3 regions of the Sporosarcina sp. FSL K6-5500 genome follow, and region 3 is predicted to be linked to each of the others. Evidence: riboswitches for the same ligand, from Rfam matches in the RefSeq annotation. Region 3 holds a riboswitch; each other region holds the start of a gene.
The links. A riboswitch is a leader RNA that binds a small molecule or an ion and turns the genes downstream of it on or off. The one in region 3 is predicted to bind cobalamin.
Positions count from the first base shown of each region.

Region 1: another riboswitch for cobalamin. It lies ahead of mmgD (citrate synthase); the one in region 3 lies ahead of MKX62_RS07885 (hypothetical protein).
Region 2: another riboswitch for cobalamin. It lies ahead of MKX62_RS04825 (ABC transporter substrate-binding protein); the one in region 3 lies ahead of MKX62_RS07885 (hypothetical protein).

Region 1 covers NZ_JBBOTP010000001.1:3,145,969-3,151,253, forward strand. The annotation lists gene MKX62_RS15155 (hypothetical protein) at 1-720, shown strand, start outside; gene MKX62_RS15160 (IS256 family transposase) at 834-2,018, opposite strand; cobalamin riboswitch at 2,699-2,896, shown strand; gene mmgD (citrate synthase) at 3,137-4,267, shown strand; gene MKX62_RS15170 (bifunctional 2-methylcitrate dehydratase/aconitate hydratase) at 4,350-5,285, shown strand, end outside.
Region 2 covers NZ_JBBOTP010000001.1:1,111,107-1,116,391, forward strand. The annotation lists gene cbiB (adenosylcobinamide-phosphate synthase CbiB) at 1-162, opposite strand, end outside; gene MKX62_RS04815 (adenosylcobinamide amidohydrolase) at 162-1,634, opposite strand; gene MKX62_RS04820 (FecCD family ABC transporter permease) at 1,636-2,631, opposite strand; gene MKX62_RS04825 (ABC transporter substrate-binding protein) at 2,624-3,589, opposite strand; cobalamin riboswitch at 3,709-3,893, opposite strand; gene argS (arginine--tRNA ligase) at 4,566-5,285, opposite strand, start outside.
Region 3 covers NZ_JBBOTP010000001.1:1,705,790-1,711,074, forward strand. The annotation lists gene MKX62_RS07875 (translation factor GTPase family protein) at 1-1,438, opposite strand, end outside; gene MKX62_RS07880 (hypothetical protein) at 1,559-1,735, shown strand; gene MKX62_RS07885 (hypothetical protein) at 2,732-2,959, opposite strand; cobalamin riboswitch at 3,225-3,416, opposite strand; gene MKX62_RS07890 (MFS transporter) at 3,558-4,790, shown strand; gene MKX62_RS07895 (AraC family transcriptional regulator) at 4,796-5,285, opposite strand, start outside.

The DNA of each region.
Region 1 (5,285 bases), 1.4 Mb from region 3:
GAACCAATCGTCAAAAAACAGCTTCAACTTATAAAGTTTCCATCTGAAACTGAAAAACGTTTTGTTCCCGTCTATGCAATGGAAGAAGTGTACGTAACGGTTGACGGGGCCCGAATCATCCCATTTATGGAACATGAGCGTTCAGAAGTTAAAATTGATGAAGTAATCGAATGGAATAAACCGTTAGAACAAAATATTGATCGTGAAGAAATCACAATTGTTTCCGAAGCAAACGTAGAAGAAGCATTCGGTAACGTCGACGCAGGTAAAAAACTGACGTTGTCGGCTGATCAAATTGAACGTAGTAAAAAAGTTGTTCGGGATGTCCTACGGGCTGAATATCCTGATGAATCAGGGAAGTGGAAGCTGTCCCAACTTCGTTGTCAAGAGAACTTTATCGAAGCGCATTGTGAAATAAATGAAGAAAACCCAATGATTTTTAATCGAAAAGTAGTTGTTTTCATGAATCCGGAAACGATGAAGGTGCTAAATTATCTTGATAACGGCTCGATGTTTGAGATTTTTGAAGCCTTTCTCCCTGCCGCAAACGCGGTCGTAACACCTGAAGAAGCATTTGAGAAAATGATACCATATATTACGCTTGATCCGACTTATGTATATGACGAGTTCGCAGGTAAGTATATTCTTTGCGGCTTGTTGGATGCGGCGGAATGTGTTGATGCGGTGACAGGGGAAATTGTCGATTTAGGAGATATATAGGTTCAGTTAATTAATTCTATATGTTGAACAAATGAATATGGCGTATGCGCTGGGAGTGTCAATATTTATGTGTAAATGACAATCGGACCTCTTCTTAATGATCATCACACTTTTTATTCTTTCACTTCAAACATCTCAGCCAGCTCTGCGCGTGCTTGATCGAAACCGATATGGCATCGTGTGGAGAAACGTTGGTTGTACTCTTCAAACTGCGAGACTAGGAAGCGTTCGAGTGCTTCTTCGTTCGGAAACTGCTCTTTGCGCTTTGTATATTTCTTGATTTGCTTGTTAAATGACTCGATTAAATTCGTTGAGTATATGCTTCGCCAAATTGACTTTGGAAAGCTGTAGAAGGTAAGTAGATGGTCATTTGTAGCGAGTGATTTTGTCACCTTTGGGTATGATTTTTTCCACTTTTCACAGAAATTATCTAACGCGACTTGCCCAGCTTCCTGATTATCAGCTCGGTAAACCGTTTTGAAGTCATCACAAATCTCAGCACGGTCTTCAACACGTACTTTATGTGAAATATTGCGCGCCACATGCACTAAACATGTTTGGAATTGCGCTTTAGGAAATACGCTTGTAATCGTGTCAACCATACCTGTTAAGCCGTCTGAAAGGAATAGAAGGACTTCTTCAACGCCACGCTCTTTTGTTTCTAGTAAGAGCTCTTTCCAATTAAATGCTGATTCTGTTGGAGCGATTGTGTAAGCAATTACTTCTTTTGATCCATCTTCACGAATGCCCACAGCTATATAAACAGCCTCTTTAGAGACCGTTTCACGTCGAACAGAAATATAGGTTGCGTCTAAATAAACACAGACGTAGCGCGCACTGAGTTTCCTTTTAGTAAAGGCCTCTACTTGTTCACCCACTACCTGTGTCATATTAGATATTGTTTGACGTGTGTAATGATGGCCATACATTTTTTCGATTAAATCGGCAATTTCCGACATGGTCACGCCTTTTTGAAACATGTGAATGACAAATGATTCAAGTGTATCATTTGACCGCTTATAAGGTGCGACTGTCTGTTGTTTAAACTCGCCGTTGCGATCACGGGGAATTGTGATTTGGAGGTCACCATATTCCGTGTGTAGCGTTCTTTCATATGAACCATTACGTGAATTACCTGAATTAAAACCGATTCGGTCGTATTTTTCATAATCTAAAAAAGCCGTCAGCTCCGTGGCGAGCAGCGCATTTACCGCTGTTTCTAAATGCGAACGAAAAACTTCGGTAATATCTTGTTTTTGGACTAGTGCTTGGACAATATCTGCTGTAAACTGAGTCATAGGGAAGACCTCTTTTCTAGGATTGGTTGTGGTGACTTAATTCTACCAAGAAAAGGTCTTCCTTTTTGTATTTATTCATTTACACAAGATATTTTACACTCTCTATGCGCTTTACAAGGGCTTTTGGGAGGTCACTGAAAAAGCATTAGTACTTGGAATGGTTTAGGATTCCCGCTAATACCGCTTCGACGCTTTGTGGATGCCTCCCGCGATAAGCCAGAAAGAAGACCACATGGGAGGGATTGAACTGCATCCCTCCTTAGTCTTATCGCTCCGGCTACCACGAAGTAGCGCCTTCGCTAGATGGTCTATGTGAGAAAGAGCTTTTCATTATCTGCGATGAAATCTGCAACCTAGATTGCGGATTTCTTGACTATAATTATATATGTTGAATCCGGTATATATACTGAGCGAAGGCGCCTTAACAGGGATCGCCGTAGCGGTTCAATGGAATTCTTTAATTCAACATATATAGTGTGTAAATGGGGATTGAATACCCGTTTCCCATTTATGTAATAGTAATGATAAGTGATGATAAATGAAAAGAGTATCCAATTATTGTTTACGCATTCTTGAAGTCGGTATACTTAATGCCTCTCTGAAACAATAGAAATTAGATATGAATAAAGAATTGGAATATTTAAAAGTTTGTGTTATAGTCAAGGGGATATTTCGATAATTGAATATGTGTAAAAATAGGTGCGGATTAATACTGACGTATTGGTCTGCTTAAAAGGGAAGTTCGGTGAGAATCCGACGCTGTCCCGCAACTGTAAATGGGAGCGATTTCGTTTAAACCACTGCTTTTTAAAAAAAGTGGGAAGGTACGAATAGCAATGATCATTAGCCAGGAGACCTGCCTCTTTTTATAACACATGTTGACCTACGAGGATAGGGGGTGTTAAGGACGCGCGGATGAGCTATGCCTATTTTTAACAGGCAGCTTTCTTTTAGTTGGGATTCTAGCGCTCTTTAACAACTTCTCTTATGAAGTTGTTTTTTTTATGGTCAGAAATAAGGGGAAGCGCTGCGAACAGATACAAATAGGATAATTTTTGGTGAAGTGAAAGCGTTTACAAATCTCAGAGTCATAACCATTCAGATTGGGGGAAAATAGTTTGACGAATACACTTACATTTTTACCAGGACTTGAAGGCGTGATCGCCACTGAAACATCCATTTCGCTGCTCGATACGGAATTGGGTCAGATTATTATCAAAGGATACGATTTAATCGAGCTTTCAAAAACAAAAGGGTATCTTGATATTGTCCACTTGCTAATGGAAAATACCTTGCCGTCTGATACTGAAAAAGCAGATGTGGCAGATAAATTGAAAAAAGAGCATGGTGTGCCAGAAGGTGTCACAAAGATTTTGCAAGCATTGCCTAAAGAGACACATCCAATGGACGCATTGCGAACTGGGATATCTGCTTTAGCGGGCTATGATAAGGAAATTGATCAGCACACTCTAGCTATCAATAAAAAAAGAGCTTACGAGTTACTTGGCAAAATTCCAGAAATAATTGCGAACAGCTTTCACATTTTACAGGAAGAGGAACAAATTCACCCGTTGAAAGAATTGTCATACAGTGCTAATTTCCTTTATATGATTACGGGGAGGAAACCGACAGAGTTGGAAGAATCTATTTTTGACCAGTCGCTACTACTTTATAGCGAGCACGAAATGCCAAATTCCACCTTCACCGCAAGGGTAATTGCCTCGACGTTTTCGGATTTATATGGTGCATTGACTGGAGCGGTTGCTTCTTTAAAGGGCTATTTACATGGAGGAGCGAATGAAGCAGTCATGAATATGCTTTTAGAGGCTGGTTCTGTTGACGCATTTGAATTGTTATTAGAAAAGCGTTTACGTGATAAAGAGAAAATTATGGGGTTTGGTCATCGAGTCTATATGAAAAAGATGGATCCAAGGGCCTTGGTAATGAAGGATGCTTTAAAGGAGTTATGTGCGCTAAAGGGTGACGATCTCCTTTACCGAATGTGTGAGGCGGGAGAAACCATAATGGAGAGAGAGAAAGGACTTTATCCAAATCTAGATTATTACGCGGCACCGGTATATTGGATGCTGGGCATTCCAATCCCATTATACACACCAATCTTTTTTGGTTCGAGAACAGTAGGATTGTGTGCGCATGTTATTGAACAACATGAAAATAATCGTTTATACCGTCCAAGGGTTCATTATATAGGCGAACGACACAGCAATCATTCAACTGGGGAGTTGTAACTGGCCGTTCACCACAACAGCGATACACTAGGCATCACTTAGTACTATTCTAAACAAATTGAAAGCGGAAAGGAAGAGTTAGATGTTGAAATTGAAAGAACAAATGACAATGGACACACTGATAGAGGAAATTACGGACTATGTTTTAAATAAAGAAATTACAAGCGAGGAAGCATATAAGACAGCACATAATGTGTTAATAGATACAATCGGGTGTGGAATATTGGCATTAAGCTATCCGGAGTGTACGAAATTACTAGGACCTGTAGTACCGGGTACTATTGTTCCAAATGGCAGTCGTGTACCTGGTACATCGTATGTACTGGACCTGGTCCAAGGCGCATTTAATATTGGCTGCATGATACGATGGCTCGATTATAATGACACATGGTTAGCTGCTGAGTGGGGTCATCCGTCCGATAATTTAGGTGGCATTTTAGCTACAGCAGATTATCTAAGCCGTTTACGTCTTTCGGAAGGAAAAAAACCACTTGTTGTACGTGATGTATTGGAAATGATGATTAAAGCACATGAAATCCAAGGCGTACTGGCATTAGATAATAGTTTGAACCGTGTTGGACTTGACCATGTTCATTTCGTCAAAATTGCTACAACTGCGGTCGTCACCAAAATGCTTGGCGGGGGACGTACAGAAATAAATAATGCGTTGACAAATGCCTGGATTGATGGCGCAAGCCTTAGAACGTATCGTCATGCACCTAATACCGGTTCACGAAAATCGTGGGCAGCAGGAGATGCAACGAGTAGGGGTGTACGACTGGCGATGATGGCAATGACAGGCGAAATGGGTTACCCGACAGCGCTATCCGCTCCGGAGTGGGGATTCCAAGATGTTTTATACAATCAAAAGGAATTAACACTGGCACGTCCTTTAGACTCTTATGTGATGGAGAATATACTGTTTAAAGTATCGTATCCAGCCGAGTTCCATGCGCAAACAGCGGCGGAATGTGCCATTATCCTGCATCAGGAGATAAAGGAGCGACTTGATGATATT
Region 2 (5,285 bases), 590 kb from region 3:
AGACGCCCCTTTTAATGTGCGGAACCGACCTTTATTCATAACACTAGTCAATTTGGCAATGAACGTCCCAATTAAGCGGACTGGATGCGGCCATTTCGGTGGATCCCCAATAATTCTGTCGAGCAGAAAACCAATTGCGATGGCGATAAAATGTGCAGGAATCAAGTTGTCCACCCTTTCGCCTTTTTGTAGGCACGGATTGCCCGTACAGTGCAGTCATAAACTCCGTGGCCAATCAGTTTTCCAAGCGGCGTAATCGGACCTGCATACGGCAGGAATTCTCCTTGTTGTGTTGCCGCGACTAGCAGGCTGTCCGTCGATGTACCTGTCGCAATTGTGCCTGTGAACGGATCTGTTATGGATTCCATTTGAAGCGCTTTCGTTTTCGCTTCTGTTGCCGTTATCATTGCTTGGATAAATGCTTCATCAGGTAGCTGGCCATTGACGATAACCCATGTATTGATTGTACCGACACGAGGTTTCTGATCACGCGTGAGTGCTTGCGAGACATCGACAGCATTACCGACGCCAGCTGTTACCGCAATCAAAATCGTTCCGAAATCCCCTGTGTATTCCTCGACTTCAGCATGCTCCGTCATGACCGCGGTCATCATACCGACCGTATCCGTCAGATGAAAACCTTGCTGTTCAAGGTAGGCAGTATTTTCAGCTTTGACATCGTCTACATTATAATCAGCATCAACATGACGATTGACAAACGACCGATACCAGCCTATTCCAGCATTATGAACGGCGGAGGAAATGGTTTTCAACGGGTATTTTGTTCGTAATGCAACAAAGTCCGATGCTAACGAAAAGTCCTCTTTTACAACGGCGAAAAGCTTAATTTCCTCTTTGGTATCCGGCAGCAGTGTAATTTGAGGTTTTGGCAATTCAGGATGGGGCTGTGATTTTATTCGCGCACCGTAAACAGATTGGATTGCCTCTTCCATCACTACGTCTTGTGGCACACCTATTCTGGCAATCTGCCCTTTATCCATCAAGAGAAGTCGATCGCAGTATAAAGAAGCCAAATTGATATCGTGAAACACCGAAATAACTGTGAGTCCTTTGTCAATTGCTTGTTGACGAATCGTATCGAGTAATTGTTGTTGGTGAGCGATGTCCAAGTGATTCGTTGGCTCATCGAGTAATAAAATCGGCGCCTCCTGTGCGAGTGCCTGTGCGACGAAAACGCGTTGCTGTTCGCCACCTGATAGCAGTTCGATCGAGTTTTCAGCATAGCGTGTGATGGACATACTGGTTATGGCATCGGTCACGGCGCGCTCGTCTTCATCTGACCATGAGGAAAATAGTCCTGATTGGTGCGGATAGCGACCGAGTTCAACCGTTTCTCGAACAGTGTGGGAAAATGCATGTGCATGGAGTTGTGGCAAGACGGCTACTTTTTTGGCAAATTCTTTTTGTGAATAAGTAGAAGCGTCTTGCCCGTCAATTGTGACGGAACCCGTTTCCTTCGGGAGAATGCCTGAAATAATTTTCAAAAGTGTGGATTTACCACTGCCATTGGGTCCAAGTATGCCGAGTACTTCGCCTTTATTGACATTGAATGTCACTGCTTTCACGATGGATTCTTTGCCATAACCACCGGAAATATTTTCGACTTTTAACATTTCACATGCCTCCTTTCCTCCGTTGTTTATAGAAGATAAATGCAAATACGGGTGCACCGATAAACGCTGTGATGACACCGACCGGAAGTTCTGTCGGCGAAATGATTGTCCGGGCAATTAAGTCGCAAATGATGAGCAACGTTGCACCGTTCATGAACGATAATGTCAGGAGATGGCGATGATCAGATCCCCAAAGAAGCCGCGTCATATGCGGAACGACTAGACCAACAAAGCCAATTGTGCCGGACACCGCGACTGCCGAACCTGTCAGGATGGATCCACCAATCAGAATGGCAAACTTACGGCGTTTGACGTTGACACCTAAATGATGCGCTCGTTCTTCTCCAAATAACATCGCATTTAATTCGCGGCGATTCAGCCACAGCATGAATGAACCTACGACGACGAATGGCAAAATCATCGTAATATAATTCCATCCCCGCATTGATACACTGCCGAGTAGCCAACCAATAATTTGACGCAACTCTTCCCCTGTGAGCGCTATCATAAGTGATAGTACAGAACCGAGGAACGAACCGAAAATGATTCCAGTCAAAATAATTGTTTCCATTTTCATCGCTCGGTCAACGAGGCGTGCAAATCCAAGAACGAGGAACATTGTTAATGCAGCACCAACCATACTGAATATAGGAAGCGTATAAGTACCTAAAAACGGGATAGAAATACCAAAAAAGAGCGTCATAACAGCACCGACCGAGGCGCCGGATGACACTCCGAGGGTGTATGGATCAGCGAGAGGATTTTTCAGCAACCCTTGGAAAGCAGCTCCCGAAATCGCGAGCGATGCGCCGACAAGTCCGGCAAGCACGACACGCGGCATACGAATCTTCCACAAAATATTGGTAGCTGTTGCATCCGCCTCCGCATTCCATAACGTACTAATCGGTATTTTCACAGACCCGATTGACACACCGAGCCACACCGCCACAACGAGTGCGGCGGCGGAAACGATGTAGGCAACGCTGGATTTACTCACCGAAAGCCTCAGGGTAGATGGCTTTTGCTATTTCTTCAAGCCCTTCAGCAAGACGTGGGCCTGTACGGCTCGTGATATTCTCTTTAACTTGAACAACAGCTTTTTCTTTAATTGCCGTAATCGTATCGAAACCTGGGCGTGCATAAACGTCTGCAACTGCCGTTTCGATATAATCATACAACACGATAATTACATCCGGATTACGGTTAATAATTTCTTCCGGAGCTATCATAAACCAGTCTTCCTGATCAGCAGCAATATTTTCAGCACCGATCATTTCTAGCATTTGATCCATAAATGTATTTTTTCCTGGTGTGTAAATGTCTGGTGCTGGCGATGTTTCAACGAAAACTGTTTTTTTATTGTCGACTGTTACTAATTTCGCCAATACTTCTTCTACTTTTGCTTTCATATCCGTAATGATTTTTTCTGCTTCTACTGTTTTACCAGTCGCTTGACCGATTGTTTCAATCGTTGTGTACGTTTCTTCAAAATTTGCTGCATTTTTTACAACAAAGACTGGGATTCCTGCATCGCGGATTTGTTGCAGTCCTTCTTTGCCTTTTCCAAGTCCTGATTCATGCGCAAAAACAATTTCAGGGTTCATGGAAACGATTTTTTCGACGTTGAAATCCTGGCCGCCGATTTTCTCTTTTTCAAGTGCTTCTGCTGGATAATCATCGTAGTCATTGACGCCGACAATCGCATCCCCAAGACCTAGTTCAAACAATATTTCCGTGTTGCTTGGCACCATAGAAACGATTGTTGCCGGTGCAGTTTCCAGGGTAATTTCATTACCAACCGAGTCCGTTAACGTAAGCGGGAATTCAGCTTTAACCACTTCGGCTTCCGGTGTCCCATCTACTTTCGGCTTATCTGGTGTAGTAGCTGTTCCACATGCTGCGAGCAAGAATACTGCCAAAAATGCCGTTAATCCTAATTGCCAAATCTTTTTCATGTTGTTTTCCTCCTGTTTGTTCCAAATAAAAATCCCCCGTAATTGCTACGGAGGAATAAGCTGAGTAAAAATCTGGACGCACAGTGACGTCGATTTTCACTAATCCTATCCTCGTAGGGTACGTGTGATCCATAAAGGCAGGTCTCCTGGCTCGTGTTCAAGGCTTGCCGCGTCTTCCCGGAACTTTTTCCAGTGACACATTGCGACTAACTCACACTTACAGTGGCGGGACCGCGCCGGCATTGAACCGACTTCCCTTTTAACCCCGTTTTTAATGCGGGGCACCTTTATGTTTGGTATGTATTTTGTACAACTTTCAGTATACTACAAATTTTTATTGTGTCGATAGTGAGGGAGATTTGTAGATTTAGATATGTTGAATTAAAGAATCCCGTTGAACCTGTTGTGTCGCTCGATGATGAGAGAGTATTAATTCGGAATGTGGATTGTAGATCGCTTGGCTCTTTGGGGATGCCTCTAGCCATGAGCCTGGATTGACGCTTCGCATCCAGTCTCATGGCTTCGGCTACCCCTTTGCCGCGCCGGCGCTGGAGTGTACATTATTGAAAGTGATTTTGAGATGTTTGGACTGAGATTATAATGTGAGTACTATTTTATACTAATTTCATTGAAGAAAGACATACTACGAGCTACAGGTCTTTTCCCCGACAATGCAATGTGCATTCTATTATATAGACAATCCAGCGAAGGCGCGCCTTCGTGGTAGCCGGAGCGATAAGACTGAAAGCGGTCTTCTTTCTGGCTTATCGCGGGAGGCATCCACAAAGCGTCGAAGCGATATTAGCAGGATTTCTAATTCATTCCAGGTAGTTGGACTTATTCAGCGGCCTTCCAAAAGCCCTTGTAAAGAGCATGCATCGTATTCATTTGTTCAACATATATAGGGAGAATATCTGCATGTGAAAAACGCCTTACTTGAGAGATAACAATCTCTCAAGTATGGCGTTCAATTTTATTACATCTTTTCTGGAGCAGAAACACCAATAAGTTTCAATGCATTTGCAATTGTTGTGCGTGTGATTGTAATTAATGCTAGACGTGCTTCCGATAGTTCGCGGTTGTCTGGGTCCAGCACTTTTTCTGCGTTATAGAAGCTGTGGAATGTAGCCGCTAGTTCTTGGATATATGTTGCAACGCGGTGTGGTGAACGGATTCTCGCTGCATCACTGATTACTTGCGGGAAGTCACCGATTTTCTTCAGTAATTCCAACTCTTTTTCAGCTTGCAATAAAGAAACATTATCCACAGATACAGCCATGCCATTTTCATCAGCTTGGCGCAAGATTGATGAAATCCGTGCATGCGCATATTGTGCGTAGTACACAGGGTTTTCATTCGACTGAGAAATCGCTAGGTCTAGGTCGAAGTCCATCTGCGAGTCACCTGAACGCATTGCGAAGAAGTAACGGACTGCATCCAAACCAACTTCCTCAACTAGCTCACGCAAGGTTACGGCTTTCCCCGTACGTTTACTCATCTTGAACTTTTCACCGTCTTTATATAACTGAACCATTTGCACGACGCTGACTTCGAGCGTGTCGTTGCCGTAACCAAGCGCTTCGATTGCCGCTTTCATCCGTGGAATATAACCATGGTGATCTGCGCCCCAAATATTGATAAGTTTATCGAATCCGCGAAACAATTTATCCTCATGGTACGCGATATCCGGTGTCAA
Region 3 (5,285 bases):
GAGCTGAGCCGGTTAATAACCCATGATGCTCTCGTTCGAATAAATGGCCGCGTACTACGTTTTGGTGACCAATAAGTAAATCGTTTGCATGGCAGACGTTGTCGAACTGTATGCCACTATTCCTTTCGGTTGGTTCAATTAAAAGATGTACTTCCGCGTAATGCCTTAAAGGTTCAAAATGACCATAACCCGTTACGGATGTTTCAATGGTTTCCTTATACAGGATTTTAGGTTCACCGAAGGAGACTTGAATCGAAAAACGCTCGTTAACAATTTGTTGGAGTACTTCGAGCTGGATGACGCCCATAACGTGAACATGAATTTCTTGAAAATGTTCATCCCAGAAGACGCGCAAAGAAGGATCCTCCGCATCGAGTAGGTTAAAACATCGAAGTACTTCTTTCACATGGATGGCAGCGTCGAAAATAACTTTTGACTTAAGGGTAGGCATCATGTCAAAGGTCGCTTTTTCTTCTAGTGCTCCAACGCCATCACCAATGGCCGCTTGCGTTAATCCAGTAACGGCGAACAGTTCACCGGCATGAACATGATCGATTGCTTTGAACTTATTACCGTTATAAACGCGTATCTGTGTCACTTTCTCCGTGTAATCTCCGTAATTCACTCCATCCCTGACGCTTAGCGTACCGCTTAGTGATTTAAGGAAAGTGACCCTGTTACCACTGTCATCATGGCGGATTTTATAGACCTGTGCAGCGAAATCACTATCATCATCGTAAGAAGTTGTTGTCAATAAATCGAGCTTCTCGAAAAACGCCATGACACCAATGTCCTTGAGTGCAGAACCGCTGGAGAGGGCGAAGATTTTATTGTCGCTAATCATTTTCTTTAATGTTGCAAGCCACAAATCGTTGTCGTAACCTGATTCCAAATAGGTCTCAAGAAGTGCTTCATCACGTTCTGCGATAAATTCAATGAGTTCATCTTCCATAATTCCTTCATTGAAAGAGGATGTAAGGTCACAGATGTCTTCCGATAGATTGGTGCGAATTTCATGGAGTACACTTGCAATGTCGGTTCCTTCACGGTCCGTTTTATTGATGAAAAAGAATGTAGGTACCTGATGTTTGCGGAGCAGTTGCCACACGGTTTCCGTATGACCTTCCACGCCATCGCTTGCGCTAATGATAATAATGGCATAATCCATTACTTGAATAGCGCGTTCCATTTCAGGAGAAAAATCGACGTGTCCAGGTGTATCGATAATGTAGTAGGTAGATCCGTTATAGGAAATGGATGCCTGGTCTGCAAAAACCGTAATACCTCTTTCTTTCTCAATTGTATGGCTATCGAGGAAGGCGTCTTTATGGTCCACGCGCCCTCTTTGTTTAATGCTTTTTGTATGATAAAGCAGTTGTTCAGAAAAAGTTGTTTTTCCTGCATCTACATGTGCAAGTATGCCAATTGTTTTATACATGATGTCACTCCTGTCCGATTCTTGCTACTACCAGTAGTATAGCAAATCTGAATTGGGCGAATGACCTTAAATAGGTGTTATACTGTAAAGACAAACTGAATGTGAAGGAGGAATCAGATTTTGAAATATTCAAGAACGAAAATGGAACAGCTTGTAAAGAATGATAAAGAGCTGTCAAAACGTCTGAAACAGATAATGGCAGAGCTTGACTTAGAGAAGAGTTTTGCTTTGAAAGCGTTGTATCATGCGGATGTAAAAGACGGTGGTACGCATCAGAGGAATTATCAGGAACTGTAAGTACATTAAAAGCGTGGAAAGTCTATTATGACTGCCACGTTTTTTTTGATGCCTTTTTCACTGGATCATTTCCAGTCCGCTTTCGGCGAACTATTTATAACATCTTTACCGATGGGCAAGTGTGGCTAGGAATTGCAGTTCATTGCTCCTAGATAATCCTGTCGCATCCCTACACATCAAGACATCTCGGTAATCATATAGAGGTCGTTCAATTCAAAGCAATCCAAAGTAATTGTACAAGAAGCGGCTATATATGTTGAATTAAAGAATCCTATTGAATCAGTTGTGGTGCTCAATAATGAGAGAGCTGTTATTCGGGTTGTGGATTGTAGATCGCTTGGCGCTTTGGGGATGCCTTTGCCGCGCCTTCGCTAGGTTGTATATTTTCGAGAGAAATGTAATTTTGAGATGTATATGGCGAGATTGTAAGGTGATTACTAGTTGATATTATATAAATTGAAATAAAGAATTCCATTGAACCGCTACGGCGCTAGGAGATGCCTCCCGCCATAAGCCAGATGAGGTATTCTTTAACCTATCTGGAATAACCTCTTGGCATTAACTGTATAATTTCTGCAAAGAACGCAGAAATTATACAAACCGAACTCTTCGTTGTTCGGTTGGCTACCCCTGTTAAGGCGCCTTCGCTCAGTATATATACCGGATTCAACATATATAATTATAGTCAAGAAATCCACAATCCAGGTTGCAGATTTCATCCCAGATAATGAAATGCGTTATCTCACATAGACCACCCAGCGCAGGCGCGTCTTCGTGGTAGCCGGAGCGATAAGACTGAAAGCGGTCTCCTTTCTGGCTTATCGCGGGAGGCATCCACAAAGCGTCGAAGCGGTATTGGCAGGAATTCTAATTTGCTCTAAGTATTGGGGCTTTTTCAGTGGCCTCTCAAAAGCCCTTGTAAAGCATATACGCCGTATTCATTTGTTCAACATATATAGTGTTGGATTCAGTTATTTACTGGTTGTTTTTTTAAGCTTAATCTTCTGGTGAACCGATTACTTCGTGTTTGATTTCATCGAATGCTTTTTGGAGGTTACGTGAATAAAGTTTTTTTACCTCTTCGTTTATAGACGTTGTTTTTCCAATCTGTTCTTCGTAATAAGAATAGGTTGAAGACAGTGATTGTGATTCGCTTATGATGAGATTTGTCATTAAGACATGTTTGAATGCGTCCAGATAATATTCTTTTGTTCCAAGTTTCATTGGCTAAAATCCCTTTCTTTTATGGAAATAAAAAAGCATCTTCCTAGTTAAACGTAAGGAAGATGCTAGTATGCGTAAATTTGTATGGTCGCTTGTTGCCGTAACGAATGGTTCGTAAACAGAAGTACACTATTGACTGCACAGTGAAATAAGAGGTATTGAGTCCTCTTATGTTTCTTTTGTATTACGTTCTTTCGTACGGCGGCTTTTACAAGAAATTGCTCGATCATAGCCGCACTTAACACCTCCTATCCGCGTAGGGAATTGGTGTGTACTGAAATAGGCAGGTCTCCTGGCTCATGATCATCGCGTTCTTTTCCCTTCCCATTCGTAACGAACAGTGGATTTGAAAAGAGTACTCCCATTTACAGTTGCGGGACAGCGTCGGTTTTTCACCGAACTTCCCTTTTAAGCTTTTATACAAACGTAAAAAAGCACCTAATTTCTACACGTTATTCAGTTGTGCTTTTACTATAACATACATATTGTCTGACTTAACACGATTGCTAAACAAGGGGTTCATTAATGGCCCATTACCGCAAATTTGGACAAGAAAATGTCTATCCCTCTTACTATAATCAAGCTGGGGGGATAGAAAATGAATAAAATAAAAACAAAAGATCCATATCGAGTTTACATTTCTACATGCTTCTTATCACAATTATTTTTCACATTTATATTTACGGTGAACTTGTTGTACCATGTGCAAACTGTAAAGCTTGATCCGCTTCAACTTGTGTTAATTGGGACCGTTTTGGAGCTTTCCGTTTTTCTTTTTGAGATTCCAACTGGGGTTGTTTCGGATTTGAAAAGTCGGAAGTTATCTTTAATAATTGGGTATATATTAATAGGAATCGGTTTTTTAATTGAAGGGGTATTTCCCTATTTTGTAACAGTGCTAGTGGCTCAAATTGCATGGGGGATTGGCTATACCTTTACTAGCGGCTCTCAGCAAGCCTGGATTGCAGATGAAATAGGGGAGGAACGTGCTTCACTGGCATTTATAAAAGGGGCAAAGGCCGGTAATCTTGGCCAAATTATAGCTATTCCGCTCAGTATTTTAATGGGCTATTTTATGATTAACCTACCAATCATTATCGGCGGGCTATGTATGATTGGATTAGCCGTCTATTTAATGATTTTTATGAAAGAAGAAAACTTCAAACCGTTAGATAAAGAAGGAAGAATATCTACGCTGGGAAGTATGAAGGAGAATATGGGCAATATTATTTCCTATTCCAAAGCGAGCTTCATCATAAGGATGCTATTTCTCATTGCTTTATTTATTGGGTTTTATAGTGAAGGTTTTGACCGATTATGGATCGCTCATTTTTTGGAGGTCTCAAATATATCTTCGTTAACGATTGAGAAGTTAGTTGTGATAATGGGGGGAATTCAGTTCATTGTCGTGCTTATTTCCTTTGCAGCACTCCATTTTCTGAATCGAAGTGCTATCCACCAAAATCTAAGGCAGATTTATGTTGTTCTTTTTGTGGCCAGCTTCTTCATCGTCATTTCATTAATTGGCTTTGCGTTCTCAACGTATATGATCAGCTTGCTGATTTTTTATGTAATCATTCAAGTGACAAGGCAAGTCATGTATCCATTAGAGGATATTTGGCTTAATAAAATTATTTCTGATTCCTCTGTACGTGCAACATTCTTTTCGGTTAAGGGACAAGTGGACGCTATTGGTCAAATTGGAGGTGGTCCGGTAATTGGGATTATAGCATCGAGCTTTACGATAAAAATTGCTATCATTGTTAGTGCCATTTTGTTAACTCCTGTATTACTTTTATATAAAGTTGTCTTAAACAAGTCTAGAGAGTGAATCGATCACTCTCTATTTCTTTCTTTGATCGGCAAGTAAATTTCCATATATATTTTTTCATAATCCCAGTCATGACAGTGTTCATCGTAATATTCAAAGTCATAGCTTGTTTCATCGACTTCATAAAGAGATTGAGGTAGCCAATCTTCTAAAATATAGAGCCAAGTTCCCTTGATGGAAGAGACAAACTGTTCGACTTCAACAAGTGGAGTCCTAAAAACTGCATAAGTAGCATCTGGAATTTGCAGTTTTGTCAGTCCAGCAGGTAGTTGAACATCTCGATCATAATTTACCGCGAATAAATAAGTAAATCTATCTTCTATTTCGACGCTACTAAGATTGATACAATATTCTCCATGTTTTTTTGGAGATAGTGCTTCGTACAGAGTGCTTTCGATTGATTCATCCGGGGAAATTCTTTGGTCCCAAAAGGCAGGTGCATCTCTTGTGTAAAAGACATTTTCGATAACACTCTCAAATGTTTTACCGGCAATA